Variovorax paradoxus: one gene and its partner. The protein of the gene in region 1 interacts with the protein of each later gene in a pairwise test. Links are inferred from orthologs where the notes say so. Each region holds a gene or a part of one and is shown on either strand. Other genes may lie near its edges.

Region 1 (7,922 bases):
GGCGTCAGCGCGGGGCCGGCGGCGGCTGGCCTTCTGCGGGCGCCTCGGTCACGAAGCCGATGCGGCTCAGGCTCGCCTTGTTCGCGATGCCCATCAGCGCCACCAGCTTGCCGTAGGGCACGGCCTGGTCGGCGCGCAGCTGTACTTCGGTGTCCTTGCTGTCGGCGGCGGCCTTCTGCAGCCGGGCGGCCAGTTCCTCATCCGTCACCGCCTGGTCGTTGAAGAAGGTTCTGCCCGAGGCATCGACGGACACGCTCACGAACTTGGGCGTGTCGTTGGGCTGGCCGGCGTCGGTCTGCGGCAGGTCGAGCTTGATCGAGCTCGCCATCAGCGGCGCGGTGATGATGAAGATCACCAGCAGCACCAGCATCACGTCGACCAGCGGCGTGACGTTGATGTCGGACAGCGGCCGCTGCCCGCCGGCCCCCGTCGCGCGCCCGCCGCCGGCGGCGCTGCTGCCCAGGGAGGTGCGACCGAAGGCCATGGTTCGTGTGCTCCGTCCGGCTAGGCCGACACCGGCATGGGCCGCGCGGGCGGCGGCGCGGCGGGTGGCGGCGGGCTGCCGAAGCTGCCGAGCAGGTCGTGCGCAAAGCCCTCGAGCTCGGCTTCGATGCGGCCGATGACGCGGCCGAACACGTTGTAGGCCAGCACGGCCGGAATCGCCACGGCCAGGCCGAAGGCCGTCATCACCAGCGCCTCGCCCACCGGGCCGGCCACCTTGTCGATGGTGAAGCCGCCGGTCTGGCCGGCAATGCCCGACAACGCACCGTAGATGCCCCACACGGTGCCCAGCAGGCCCACGAAGGGCGCCGTGGCGCCGACCGTGGCCAACAGAATCTGACCGGACTGCAGGCGCCGCAGCGCACCATGCAGCGCCCCGCGCAGCGCCCGCGTGAGCCGCTGGTTGCGGTCGCCGGTGGTGGCGCCGAGCGTTGCATTGCCTGTATCTGCTGCCGCCGCATTCCTGATGGCGCTCACCGCCGGCCCCACCAGCGTGGCGCGGTCGAAGGCCTGGAGCCGCTGCTGCGCATCGGCGAGCGTGGCCGATTGCCAGAATGCCGCGATGCTGCGCAGCACGTCGCGCGTGCCGCCGCGCAGCAGCCAGGCTTTCCAGAGAATCACCACCCAGCTCGAGATCGACATGGCCAGCAGCAGCGCCGCCACCGAACGGCTGACGCCGTCGCCATGGGTGAGCAATTCGAGAACGCTCATCGTTCTTTCAGCGCAGATCCAGCACGTCGAACATGTCGAACAGGCCCGCCTTCTGGCCGGCCAGGAAGCGCACGGCGCGCAGCGCGCCCTGCGCGTAGGTGACACGGCTGGCCGACTTGTGGGTGATCTCGATGCGCTCGCCGGTGCCCGCGAACAGCACGGTGTGGTCGCCCACGATGTCGCCGCCGCGGATGGCGGCAAAGCCGATGGTCGACGGATCGCGTTCGCCGGTAATGCCTTCGCGGCCGTAGACGGCGCATTCCTTCAGGTCGCGGCCCAGCGCCTCGGCAATGACCTCGCCCATCTTGAGCGCGGTGCCCGAGGGCGCATCGACCTTGTGGCGGTGGTGCGCCTCGATGATCTCGATGTCGTAGCCCGTCGAGAGCGCCTTGGCCGCCATTTCGAGCAGCTTGAAGGTGACGTTGACGCCCACGCTCATGTTGGGCGAGACCATGATCGCGATGTCCTTCGCGATCTCGGCGATCTCGGCCTTCTGCGCGTCGCTGAAGCCGGTGGTGCCGATCACGGCCTGCACGCCGAGTTCGCGGCAGATGGCAAGGTGCGCGAGCGTGCCTTCGGGCCGGGTGAAGTCGATGAGCACCTGCGCGTCCTGGAGGCCGGTGCGCAGGTCGGACACGATCGGCACGCCGCTCGTGAAACCGAGGAACGCGGCCGCATCGGCGCCGATGGCCTGGCTGCCCGCCATGTCGAGCGCGCCGGCCAGGCGGCAATCGGGCGCCTCGCGCACCGCTTCGACCAGCATGCGGCCCATGCGGCCCGAGGCGCCCGCGACCGCGATGCGCCGCAGCGCGGGCGTGGAGGACTCGGAAGGAGACGAAGAAGAAGAAGTGGAAATGGATTCAGTCACGCGGATTCAGCCTTCGAAATTGGCATGGAGACCGGCACGCGTCCGCCTGGCCGGCGGGTGCGCCCGCCCTCGCCCTCTGCTTGGCGCGTGCTCAGCGCGCGGCTTCGAGCGGGGGATACGCGGCAGGAAGCGGCGGCAGGCTGGTTGCCGTGGTGGTGGCATCGGCCTTTTTGCTGCCGTCTTCCTTGGGGGCGAATTTCTTGAGCTCTTCTTCCGACGCTTCGAGCGGCGGCACCTTGCCGCTCTTCTTGCGGGTGTCGAGCGTGGCGACGAATTCTTCCTCGCTGGGCATCGGGTCGCCCTCGAAACGCTCGAGCAGCTCGCCGTTGAAGAAGACGGTCAGGCGGCGTTCCTGGGGATCGACGCCCTGGCGCTTGATCGTGAAGACGTAGTCCCAGCGATCCTTGTGGAAGACGTCGGTCAGCAGCGACGTGCCGAGGATTTCACGCACTTGCTGGCGCGACATGCCGGGCTTGAGCGCCTCGACCTGTTCCTTCGACACGAAGTTGCCCTGGACCACTTCGACCTTGTAGGGCGTGATGGCCGTCAGCGCACCACGCGTGCGATCGCTGAAGCCGCTGCAGGCGCCGAGGCAGAACGTCGCGGCGACGGCCGCAGCCAGCAGCCAGGGACGGCGTTGGAGAATGGCAGGCATGGGAAGAAAAAGGGGGTAGCGATATGATCAGCCATTGTAGCGGCTGGCCCTTTTGGGCCCGTCCGCAGCCCAGGGCGCAGGAACCATCATGGCCAACATCGACGAACTCAAGAATACCGGCCTCAAGGCCACTCTGCCACGCCTGAAGATCCTCGAGATCTTCCAGACCGGCAGCCAGCGCCACATGACGGCCGAAGACGTCTTTCGCGTGCTCCTGAACGAGCACTCCGACATCGGCCTGGCCACCGTCTACCGCGTGCTGACGCAGTTCGAGCAGGCCGGCATCCTCGAGCGCAGCCATTTCGAAAGCGGCAAGGCGGTCTACGAGCTCAACGAGGGCACGCACCACGACCACCTGATCTGCACCTCGTGCGGCAAGGTCGAGGAGTTCTACGACGCCGAGATCGAGCGCCGCCAGCAGATGATTTCCAAGGACAAGGGCTGGATCCTGCAGGACCACGCGATGTCGCTCTACGGCCTGTGCGGCGACTGCGTCAGCAAGAGGTAAATGGCCCCCCGGCTTTTCACTTCGCTTCGCTGCGTGTAACTCCACCCCCCGAGGGGGAGGCGCGGCCCGCCTTGGGGCGGCCCGGCGGCGGCCGCATGTCCCGCAGCGCCGCGCGCCCTTCATTCGCCGTCGCGGCCGCTTTCCATCGCCTTGTGGTGGCGCGCCACGAAATCGGCATAGGTGTCGATGCCGCGCAGCTGCAGGATCGAGTTGCGCACGGCGGCCTCCACCAGCACGGCGATGTTGCGTCCGGCCACCACCTGGATGATGACCTTGCGCACCGGAATGCCCAGCACGTCCTGCGTGAGCGGCGCCGAGGGCATGCGCTCGTAGTCGCGCTCGAAGCTGTCGCGCCGCACCAGGTGCACGATGAGCTTGAGCCGCATCTTCCGCCGCACCGCCGTCTCGCCGAAGATCGCGCGGATGTCCAAGAGGCCGATGCCGCGCACCTCCAGCAGGTTGAGCAGCAGGTCGGGGCAGCGGCCCTCGATGGTGTTCTGGTTGATGCGGAAAAGGTCGACTGCATCGTCGGCCACCAGGCCGTTGCCGCGCGAAATCAGTTCCAGCCCGAGCTCGCTCTTGCCGAGCCCGGATTCGCCGGTGATCATGACCCCCATGCCCAGGATGTCCATGAACACCCCGTGCATCGAGGTGCGTTCCGCGAAATGCTTGGACAGGTAGGCGCGCAGCAGGTCGATCACGAAGGCCGACGACTCGCGGGTGGCGAACAGCGGCAGCTGTGCGCGCTCGCAGATCGATAGCAGCTCGTCCGGCGCGGCCTGGCCGTCGGCCAGCACCAGCATAGGCGGCTCCAGCGTGACGATGCGGGCAATGCGCCGGGCGCAGTCTTCCTGGCTGCCGCGCGTCAGGTAGGCCACTTCGCGCGCGCCCAGGATCTGAACGCGGTACGGATGGATGTAATTGAGGTAACCGACCAGATCGGCCGCCGACTGGGCGCGGCTGATGACTTCAGGGTCGAACTGGCGCTCTGACGCCCCGAGCCCGGCGAGCCATTCCCAGCGGAGCGACCCGCGGAATTCCTCGAACATGGCATCGGCACTGATGACGGTCGGCTTCATGCGTAGGGAGATGGCGCTGCGCGCCTAGTTGGAGGCCGGCCAGAATACCGCGGAACCGGCCCTGCGGGACCGCAGGAGCCTGCGGGCAGGCACTTCAGGCGACTTGCGTCGATTGCCAGCCGGCAATGAGTCCGTGCAGTTCGGCCGCGTCGGTGCTCGACTTGATCTGCTCGCGCAGGTTGGCGTCACTCAGCAGTTCGGCGATCTCGGAGAGGATTTCGAGGTGCTTCTGCGTGGCCGCCTCGGGCACCAGCAGGAAGATCAGGAGCCCGACGGGCTGCTCGTCGGGCGCGTCGAAACCGATCGGGTTTGCCAGCTGGAAGACCGCGGCCATGGGGGCCTTGAGGCCCTTGATGCGACCGTGCGGAATGGCCACCCCGTGCCCGAGCCCGGTGGAGCCGAGGCGTTCGCGCGCAAACAGGCTGTCGGTGATCAGGGCGCGGCCGAGGCCATGAAGGCTCTCGAACAGCAAGCCGGCTTCTTCGAAAGCACGTTTCTTGCTGGTAGCGTCAACGCTCACAAGCACTTGAGCGGGCGGCAGGATGGACGCGAGGCGATTCATGGTGGGGCAAGGGCGGGGGCGATTATGCACCTGCTTGGTAAAAACCCCCACTCCCGTTACTTACTTTTTGGCTACATGTTGCCCGGAGGCCTCGCACCCGTGTCAGCGCCGGTAACAGGAACAGGCAGCAAAAAGCCGCCCGGAGGCGGCTTGTCGGCAGGGGCCGCAGCCCGTGCCCGTGGCCTACATCACGCGCTTGGGCGCGGCGTGATGGTGGTCTTGCAGGCGGTCCTTGTGGCGCACCACCTGGCGGTCGAGCTTGTCGACCAGTTCATCGACCGCAGCATAGAGATCAGCGTGGCTCGACTCCGCGAACATGTCGTTACCCTTGACGTGAATGTTGCACTCCGCCCTTTGGCGGCGTTCCTTTTCCTTCTGCTTTTCCACCGTGAGGAGCACCTTCACATCGACCACCTGGTCGAAGTGCCGTGTGATCCGGTCCAGCTTGCTCGTGACGTAGGTACGCAAGGCAGGTGTGACGTCGAGGTGATGACCGCTGATCGTCAAATTCATGAATGACCTCCTGAGAATTGACGGTTGGGGAAAATGGCCCCGCTTCGGGATGAGGCGTGGCCGGCGAAACAGGTGGGGTTGGGGGGAGAAGAGGGAAAGAAGAGAAAAGAAGGGACGGTCGATTCACTATGCCCAAGCTGTCATGGTATTGCAATAGCTGACTTCTCCGGGTGGCGGCCGCCTGCGGGCGATGCTCCCCTGCGCTAGTGATTCCATAGCTGCCCGCGCATGCTGGCCCGCCGATGCAGCACTTTGGCAGCAAGTGTTTCAGTGCGTGACCACCGGTGACCCTGCCAGGCGAAGGGCCTGCCGGTTCAGCTCCAGGCGGCGCGCATGCGGTTGCGCAAATCGATCACCGCGGCCGGCGGCGGCACTGCGGGCGGGCGCTCGGGCGGCGGCGGCCAGGTCTGCTGCTCGAAGCCCGCGAGATCGCGTTCGGAAATGAAGCGCGTGCGGTTGGCATACAGGTGCCGGTCGCCGCGCACGGCCTGCTGCGTCACGTAGAAGCGCTGCGGCACCAGAAGATGCAGGTGGTCGCGCGCCCGCGTCATTGCCACGTAGAGCAGCCGCCGCTCCTCTTCGAGTTCATGCGCACCCTGCGCCACGTCGGCCGGCAGGCAGCCGTCGACCACGTTGAGCACATGCACCGAATTCCACTCCTGCCCCTTGGCCGAGTGGATGGTGGACAGGATCAGGTAGTCCTCGTCGAGCGAGGGCGGACCCGGCCTGTCGCTGGTGGCGTCGGGCGGATCGAGCGTGAGTTCGGTCAGGAAGCGCTCGCGCGAGCCGTAGCCCGAGGCCAGCCGCGCCAGCTGCTCGACGTCGCCGCGCCGCACGCCGGAGGGGTCGTCGTAGAGCCGGTCGAGGTGCGGCAGATACCAGCGCACCGCCAGCTCCACATCGGCCGGCCACGGCGGCGAGGGCGCGCACAGCGCGGCATAGGCCTCGGCAAACACCGCCCATTCCGCGCGGGCGGCGGGTGGCGGCACGAACTCGCGCACCGCGGCCACCGGATCGGCGGCCTGGTCCATCGCATCGAGCAGCCGCGCGCCGGTGGCGGGCCCGATGCCCGGGATGAGCTGCGTGACGCGAAAACCCGCGATGCGGCCGCGCGGGTTCTCGGCGAAGCGCAGCACCGCGAGCAGGTCCTTCACATGCGAGGCCTCGAGAAACTTGAGGCCGCCATACTTCACGAACGGAATGTTGCGGCGCGCCAGTTCCAGTTCGAGCGGCGCACTGTGCGTGGAGGCGCGAAACAGCACCGCCTGCGACTTGAGCGCCAGGCCGCCCTCACGGTGCGCCAGCACCTTGTCGGCCACCCAGACGGCCTGCTGCGCCTCGTCGGGCACCAGCACCAGTTGCGGCCGGCCCGCCGACGGCTTGTCGGTCCAGAGCGTCTTGGCATGCCGCTCGGCGGCCTGCGCGATGACGCGGTTCGAGACATCGAGAATCGGCTGGGTCGAGCGGTAGTTGCGCTCCAGCGTGACCACGCGCGCAGCCTGCGAGAACTGCGACGGAAAGTCGAGGATGTTACGTACCGTTGCGCCGCGAAACGAGTAGATCGACTGCGCATCGTCGCCCACCACCGTCACGCCGCGGCCATCGGGCTTGAGCGCGAGCAGGATCGAGGCCTGCAGCAGGTTGGTGTCCTGATATTCGTCGACCAGTACATGGTCGAAGCGCGCGCCGACCAGCGCCGCCAGCGCGGGCTCGGCCACCATGCCGGCCCAGTAGAGCAGCAGGTCGTCGTAGTCGAGCACGTTCTGCTGCTGCTTGGCCTCCACGTAGGCGCCGAACAGGCGCTTGAGTTCGGCTTCCCACTCGGCGCACCACGGAAAGGCCTCGGCCAGCACATCGGCCAGCGGCGCGCGCGTGTTGACACAGCGCGAATAGATCGAAAGGCAGGTGCCCTTGCGCGGAAAGCGGTTCACGCTCGACGACAGCCCGAGCTCGTGGCGCACCAGGCCCATCAGGTCCTCGGCGTCGCCGCGGTCGTGGATCGTGAAGTGGTCGTTCAGGCCGATGTGCGCGGCGTATTCGCGCAGCAGGCGCGCGCCGATGCCATGGAAAGTGCCGGCCCACGGCAGCGCGGGCGGCTTGTCGGACTTGAGCCCGAGCACGCGCGCCAGCACCTGGCCCGCCCGGCGCTCCATTTCCTGCGCCGCGCGGCGCGAGAAGGTCAAAAGCAGCAGGCGCTGCGGATCGACGCCGCCGGCAATGAGGTGCGCCACCCGGTGCGCCAGCGTGCTGGTCTTGCCCGAGCCCGCGCCGGCGATCACCAGCAGCGGCCGCTCGTCGCGCCCGGTCAGCGTGCCGACGCCGTGCTCGACGGCGGCGCGCTGCTCGTCGTTGAGCCCCGAGAGCGCCGCGGCCAGGCGCTCGGCCTGGGTGGTGCCGGTGGTGCCAGTGGTGCCGACGGTGGAAAAAACGGGGAGCGCAGCGGTCTGCATGGCCGCGACTTTACTGTATGTCCATCCAGATCGGCGGCCTTGCCGCCACACGGCCGATGACATAATCGCCCCTCG
Region 2 (6,461 bases), 820 kb from region 1 along the record:
ACCGATACCCCACAGCCGTTTCAGTCAACAAATGCCGCGGCTGCGCCGGATCCGCTTCCAGCTTCTGCCGCAAATGCCCCATGTAGATGCGCAGGTAGTGGCTCTGGTCGGTATGCGACGGCCCCCACACCTCGCGCAGCAGCTGGCGCTGCGTGAGCACGCGGCCGGCGTTGGCGACGAGCACTGAAAGCAGCCGGTACTCGGTCGGCGTCAGGTGCACCTCGGCGCCGGCGCGACGCACGATGCGCGCGGCGCGGTCCAGCTCGACCTCGCCGAAACGGAACACCGCTTCTGCCGTTTCGTCGCCGCCCGCCGCGCGGGGACGGCGCAAGTTGGCGCGCACACGCGCGAGCAGCTCGCCGGTGCCGAAGGGCTTGGTCAGGTAGTCGTCGGCGCCGGCATCGAGCGCGGCGATCTTGTCGGCCTCGTCGCTGCGCGCGGACAGCACGATGATCGGCACGGCCGACCAGCCCCGCACATCGCGGATCAGCGCCACGCCATCGCCGTCAGGCAGGCCCAGGTCGAGCACCAGCAGGTCGGGCTGGCGCGTGCCGGCCGCCGCCAGGCCATCACGCAGCGTGCCGGCCTCGTGCACCAGCCAGCCCTCGGCCTCGAGCGCGCCGCGCACGAAGCGCCGGATCTGCGGCTCGTCCTCGATCACGATGGCGGTGGGCGATGGCATGGGTTCAGAGTGGGGCTTCTTCGGCCGGTTCCGGTGGTTCCCGGCGCGGCAGGGTGACCATGAATTCTGCACCGCCGCCCTGCGCATTGGCCGCGGCAATCTCGCCGCCGTGCGCGCTCACCACGGCGCGGCAGATCGCGAGGCCCAGGCCAACGCCCGGCGTGGCCGATTCGGTGTCGCCGCGGGTGAACTTGTCGAACAGCCTCTGCTCGCGGCCCAAGAGCGCCGCGGGCAGGCCCGGGCCGTGGTCGCGCACCGTGAGCACCAGCTTGCCGGGCTCGGCCCGCGCGCCGACCACGATGGGCGGCGCGCCGTACTTGGTGGCGTTCTCGATCAGGTTGACCAGCACGCGCTCGATCAGCACGGCATCGAACTCGACCAGCGGAAGCCCGGGCTCGAGCGCGGTCTGCACCACGGTATGGCCGAGCGCAGTGCGCGCCGCGCGGATGGCCGAGCCGACCACCTCTTCCACCGACTGCCAGTCGCGCCGCAGGTTCACCGCGCCGCCCGCAATGCCGCTTTCGAGCCGCGCCATGTCGAGCAGGTTGTTGACCAGCGCATGCAGCTCGTGCGCCTGCGCCACGATGGCGCGCGCCGCTTCGGCATGCGCCTCGGGCGGCAGCGTCTGGAGCGATTCGGCCAGCGCGATCAATGCGGTGAGCGGCGTGCGCACGTCGTGCGAGATGGCGCCCAGCAGCGCGTTGCGCAGGCGCTCCGACTCCATCTCGACCACCGCCTGCTGCGCCACCTCCACGTAGTGCACGCGCTCCAGCGCAATCGCGATCTGCCGCGCGAGCGTGTCGAGCTGCTGCGCCTGTTCCGGTATCAGCAGCCAGCGCGGCTGCGACGGCGAAAGCGCGAGCACGCCACGCACGCGCATCGGCGCCTGCAGCGGCACGTAGTGCCAGGGCTGGGCCGCCAGCGTGGCGGTGGCGAGGCCCGCGGGCTGGCCGTGGCGGAAGGCCCAGTCGGCCACCTGCGCATCGAAGCCCTCGGGCGGGCGCTCGGGCAGCACGAGCTGATCGGCCGCATCGGTGACCAGCACCAGCGCCTGGCCGCCGAAGTGCCCCTGCACGGCGGCGGCGCCCAGCGCCACCACCTGCGCGCTTTCCAGCGCGGCCGAGAGTTCGCGCGTGAGCTCGAACAGCGAGCGTGCCCGCCGTTCGCGGCTGGTCGAGACACCGGCCGCAAAGCGCAGCCCCGCCATCAGCTGGCCCACGAGCAGGCCCACGCCGAGCATGATCGCGAAGGTCAGCACGTACTGCACGTCGCTCACCGCGAACGACAGGCGCGGCGGCACGAAGAAATAGTCGAACGCCGCCACGTTGAGCAGGGCCGCGAGCGCCGAGGGCCCGCGGCCGAAGCGCATGGCGACGCCGACCACGCCCAGCATGAACAGCATCACGATGTTGGACAGTTCGAGCACGCGGGCCAGCGGCGTACAGACCAGCGTGAGCACGACGCTCGCCGCCGTGGCCCAGGCATAGCCCGGCCAATGGACGGGGGCCTTCTCGTGGTCGTCGTCATCGGCGCGCGTGCCGTTGATGGACGCGCGCGCCAGGCGGCGCGAACTGTCGGCACGGCCGACTTCCATGATGTCGAGCGCGGGTGCGCGCCGGGCCAGCGCGCGCGAAAGCGGCATCGGTGCGGCGGGCCACCGGCGGCGCCATCCGCCGGCCGGCTCCGGGCGCCCCAGCACCAGCGTGGCGCAGTTGAGCCGCCGCGCCTGCTCGGCCAGTTGCTCCGCCACGTCGGAACCGGTCAGCACCGCGGTGGCCGCACCCAGTTCCTCGGCCAGCTTGAGCACCGCGAGGATGCGGTCGCGCTCCTCGGCGGCGAGCCGCTGCAGCCGCGGCGTCTCGACGTAGGCCGCGTGCCAGCGCACGTTGAGCTGGCCCGCGAGCCGCGCCGCGGTGCGCACCGTCTGCGCCGCGCCTTCGTGCGGACCGACGCACGCGAGGATCGCGCCCGAGGTGTTCCAGGCTTGCAGTTCGCCGCCCTGCCCGTCCTTTCCATGGCGGCCGGCCGCGCCCGACTGCTCGACGCGCCAGCCGCGCACGTCGTCTTCCACATGCTCGGCGGTGCGGCGCAGCGCAATCTCGCGCAGCGCGATCAGGTTGCCCTTGCGGAAGAAGTTCTGCGCGGCGCGCTCGGCCACGTTGTCGCCATGACGCGGCAAATACACCTTGCCGGCCGCAAGCCGCGCCGCGAGCTCGTCGGGCGTGACGTCGACCAGCACCACCTCGTCGGCTTCGTCCAGCACGGTGTCGGGCACGGTCTCGTGCACCCGCACGCCGGTGATGGCGCCGACGGTGCCGTTGAGGCTTTCGAGATGCTGCACATTGAGCGCCGACCAGACCTCGATGCCCGCGGCCAGCAGCTCCTGCACGTCCTGCCAGCGCTTGGCATGGCGCGATCCGGGCGCATTGGTGTGAGCCAGCTCGTCGACCAGCAGCACGGCCGGCTTGCGTGCGAGCGCGGCGTCGAGATCGAACTCGGCCAGCGTGCGGCCGCGGTGCTCCGCCTCGCGCAGCGGCAGCACGGCCAGCCCCGCGAGCAGCGCCGCGGTTTCGCTGCGGCCATGCGTTTCGGCCACGCCGACCAGCACGTCGCGCCCCGCGGCGCGCTCGCGCTGCGCGGCGCTCAGCATGGCCCAGGTCTTGCCGACGCCGGCACTCGCGCCGAAATAGATGCGCAGCTTGCCGCGCAGGGCGCGCGCCTCGTCGCTGCGCAATTGCGCAAGCAAGACATCGGGATCGGGGCGGGCGTCGGGCATGGCGGTGGTGGCTGCGCAGGTTAGCGCATCGAGGCGCCTTCATCGAGCGCGAGATTCAGCGCCAGCACATTGACGCGCGGCTCGCCCAGAAAACCCCAGAGCGGCGCTTGCGTATGGCCGGCGATCAGTGCCTTCACCTGCTCGAGCGGCAGGCCGCGCGCGCGTGCCACGCGCGCCGCCTGGTAGTGTGCGGCGGCGGGGCTGATGTCGGGGTCGAGCCCGCTGGCCGAGGCCGTGACCAGGTCGACCGGCACCGGCGCGGCATTGCCCGGGTCGGCGGCGCGCAGCGCCTCGATGCGCGCCTTGACCGCATCGGCCAGCGCCGGGTTGAGCGGCCCGAGGTTCGAGCCGCCCGAAGCGCTCGCGTTGTAGGGCTGCGGCGCGGTGGCCGAGGGCCGGCCCCAGAAGTGCCTCGGATCGCTGAAGTTCTGGCCGATCAGGCTGGAGCCCACGGTGGCGCCGTTGCGCACGACCAGGCTGCCGGCCGCCTGCGCGGGAAACAGCGCCTTGGCAGCGCCGGTGACGGCCAGCGGATAGACCAGGCCGGCGAGCGCGCCCAGCAGCGCGAAGAGCACGAGGGCGGGACGAATGACGTTGTTCATGGTGAAGAACTCCTCAGACCAGATGGACCGCGACCAGCAGCCAATCGATCAGCTTGATGCCGATGAAGGGAACGAGCAGGCCGCCGAGGCCGTAGATGGCCAGGTTGCGGCGCAGCAGCGCGGCCGCGCCCACCGGCCGGTAGCGCACGCCCTTGAGCGCGAGCGGAATCAAAAACACGATGACCAGCGCGTTGAAGATCACCGCCGACAGGATGGCCGACGACGGGCTCGCGAGCCGCATCACGTTGAGCGCGCCGAGCTGCGGGTAGGTCGAGACGAAGATCGCCGGAATGATCGCGAAGTACTTCGCCACGTCGTTGGCGATCGAGAAGGTGGTGAGCGAGCCGCGCGTCATCAGAAGCGCCTTGCCGGTTTCCACCACCTCGAGCAGCTTGGTCGGATTCGAATCCAGGTCGACCATGTTGCCGGCCTCCTTCGCGGCCTGCGTGCCGCTGCCCATGGCCACCGCCACGTCGGCCTGCGCGAGCGCGGGCGCGTCGTTGGTGCCGTCGCCGGTCATCGCGACCAGGCGGCCATCGGACTGGTACTTGCGGATCAGCGCGAGCTTGTCCTCGGGCGTGGCTTCGGCCAGGAAGTCGTCGACGCCGGCCTCGGCCGCAATGGCCGCGGCGGTGAGTTTGTTGTCGCCGGTGATCATCACCGTCTTGATGCCCATGCGGCGCAGCTCGGCAAAGCGCTCCTTGATGCCGGTCTTGACGATGTCCTTGAGCTCGACCACGCCGAGCACGCGGTTGCCCTCGGCCACGGCCAGCGGCGTGCTGCCGCGGCGCGCCGTTTCCTCGGCCGCGCGCAGCACCTCGGCGGGCATGCTGCCGCCCAGCGATTCGACATGCCGGCGGACCGCATCGACCGCGCCCTTGCGCAGCAGCACCGCGTCGGCATCGAGGCTGTGGGGTGCGGCCGGCAGGTCGACGCCGCTCATGCGCGTCTGCGCGGTGAACGGAATGAAGCGCGCGCCTTCGACCGGTGCGGCCTCCAGTCCGTCGCGGCGCGCAAGATCGACGATGCTGCGCCCCTCGGGCGTCTCGTCGGCCAGCGAGGCGAGCATCGCGGCGCGCGCGAGGCGGCCCTTCGGCACGCCGGGCGCGGGCAGGAAGGCACTGGCCTGGCGGTTGCCGTGCGTGATGGTGCCGGTCTTGTCGAGCAGCAGCACATCGACGTCGCCGGCCGCCTCCACCGCGCGGCCCGAGGTGGCGATCACGTTGGCCTGCATCATGCGGCTCATGCCGGCCACGCCCACGGCCGAGAGCAGGCCGCCGATGGTGGTCGGGATCAGGCACACCAGCAGCGCCACCAGCGCGGTGAGCGACACCACGGTGCCCGCACCCGCAGCCTCGACGCTGAACACCGAGAACGGCAGCAGCGTGACGGTGACCATCAGGAACACCAGCGTCAGCGCCACCAGCAGGATGGTGAGCGCGATCTCGTTGGGCGTCTTGTGGCGCTTGGCCGCCTCGACCATGCCGATCATGCGGTCGAGGAACGATTCGCCGGGGTTCACCGAGATGCGCACCACCAGCCAGTCGGACAGCACGCGCGTGCCGCCGGTCACGGCCGAGAAGTCGCCGCCCGACTCGCGCACCACCGGGGCCGATTCGCCGGTGATGGCGCTCTCGTCGACCGAGGCCACGCCTTCGATCACCTCGCCGTCGAGCGGGATCACGTCACCCGTCTCGACCAGCACCACGTCGCCCTTGCGCAGGTTCGGCGCCTGCTCCGGGAGCCACTGGCTTCCGTGGCGCGGCTCCTTGAGCTTCCTGGCCCAGGTGTCCTTGCGCAGGCCGCGCAGCGAAGCAGCCTGCGCCTTGCTGCGGCCCTCGGCCAGGGCTTCGGCGAAGTTGGCGAACAGCACGGTGAACCACAGCCAGATGGTGATGGCCAGCACGAAGGCGGGCTTCATGCCGGTGTCGCCGGGGAAGCTCAGCGAATGCACCCAGAGCAGCGTCGTGAGGATGCTGCCGATGTAGACGATGAACATCACCGGGTTGCGCCACTGCGTGCGCGGGTTCAGCTTGGCGAAGGCGCCCCACAGCGCGGGCTTGACCAGTGCCGCATCGAGCAGCGAGAGAGATGTCTTGGTATGAATCATGGTGCGCTCCTTCACTTCCAGAGCACAAGGTGTTCGACCACGGGCCCCAGGGCCAGTGCCGGCACGTAGTTGAGCAGGCCGACCAGCAGCACAGTGCCGATCAGCAGCGAGACGAACAGCGGCCCGTGCGTGGGCAGCGTGCCGCCGGTGACGGGCAGGCGCTGCTTGGCCGCGAGCGAACCGGCAATGGCCAGCACCGGCACGATCACCGCGAAGCGGCCGAGCCACATCGCAAGCGCGAGCAAACCGTTGTAGAACGGCGTGTTGGCCGAGAGCCCCGCGAAGGCGCTG

What was found. The genes of interacting proteins can lie anywhere in the genome.
Region 2: the proteins of QFZ47_RS14770 (region 1) and QFZ47_RS10980 interact in binary tests that used the Escherichia coli proteins (3 or more experiments, as listed by UniProt). The link is inferred for Variovorax paradoxus from one-to-one orthologs.

What each region holds. Positions count from the first base shown.
Region 1 is NZ_JAUSXL010000002.1:2,340,903-2,348,824, reverse strand. Bases 3,151-5,986 are described here. They hold QFZ47_RS14770 (PTS sugar transporter subunit IIA), read right to left. Parts: upstream 4,885-5,986; coding sequence 4,417-4,884; downstream 3,151-4,416. Other genes in these bases: QFZ47_RS14760 (ATP-dependent helicase), read right to left, coding at 5,712-5,986; hpf (ribosome hibernation-promoting factor, HPF/YfiA family), read right to left, coding at 5,068-5,397; hprK (HPr(Ser) kinase/phosphatase), read right to left, coding at 3,363-4,322; fur (ferric iron uptake transcriptional regulator), read left to right, coding at 3,151-3,243. Outside these bases: QFZ47_RS14800 (ExbD/TolR family protein), read right to left, coding at 5-484; QFZ47_RS14795 (MotA/TolQ/ExbB proton channel family protein), read right to left, coding at 505-1,212; dapB (4-hydroxy-tetrahydrodipicolinate reductase), read right to left, coding at 1,220-2,020; QFZ47_RS14785 (outer membrane protein assembly factor BamE), read right to left, coding at 2,172-2,735; more of fur, read left to right, coding at 2,824-3,150; more of QFZ47_RS14760, read right to left, coding at 5,987-7,847. UniProt on the Escherichia coli protein: Seems to have a role in regulating nitrogen assimilation.
Region 2 is NZ_JAUSXL010000002.1:1,524,699-1,531,159, forward strand. The notes cover bases 487-3,847. They hold QFZ47_RS10980 (DUF4118 domain-containing protein), read right to left. Parts: upstream 3,459-3,847; coding sequence 687-3,458; downstream 487-686. Other genes in these bases: kdpE (two-component system response regulator KdpE), read right to left, coding at 487-682; kdpC (potassium-transporting ATPase subunit KdpC), read right to left, coding at 3,479-3,847. Outside these bases: more of kdpE, read right to left, coding at 1-486; more of kdpC, read right to left, coding at 3,848-4,060; potassium-transporting ATPase subunit KdpB, read right to left, coding at 4,074-6,170; potassium-transporting ATPase subunit KdpA, read right to left, coding at 6,182-6,461. UniProt on the Escherichia coli protein: Member of the two-component regulatory system KdpD/KdpE involved in the regulation of the kdp operon. KdpD may function as a membrane-associated protein kinase that phosphorylates KdpE in response to environmental signals.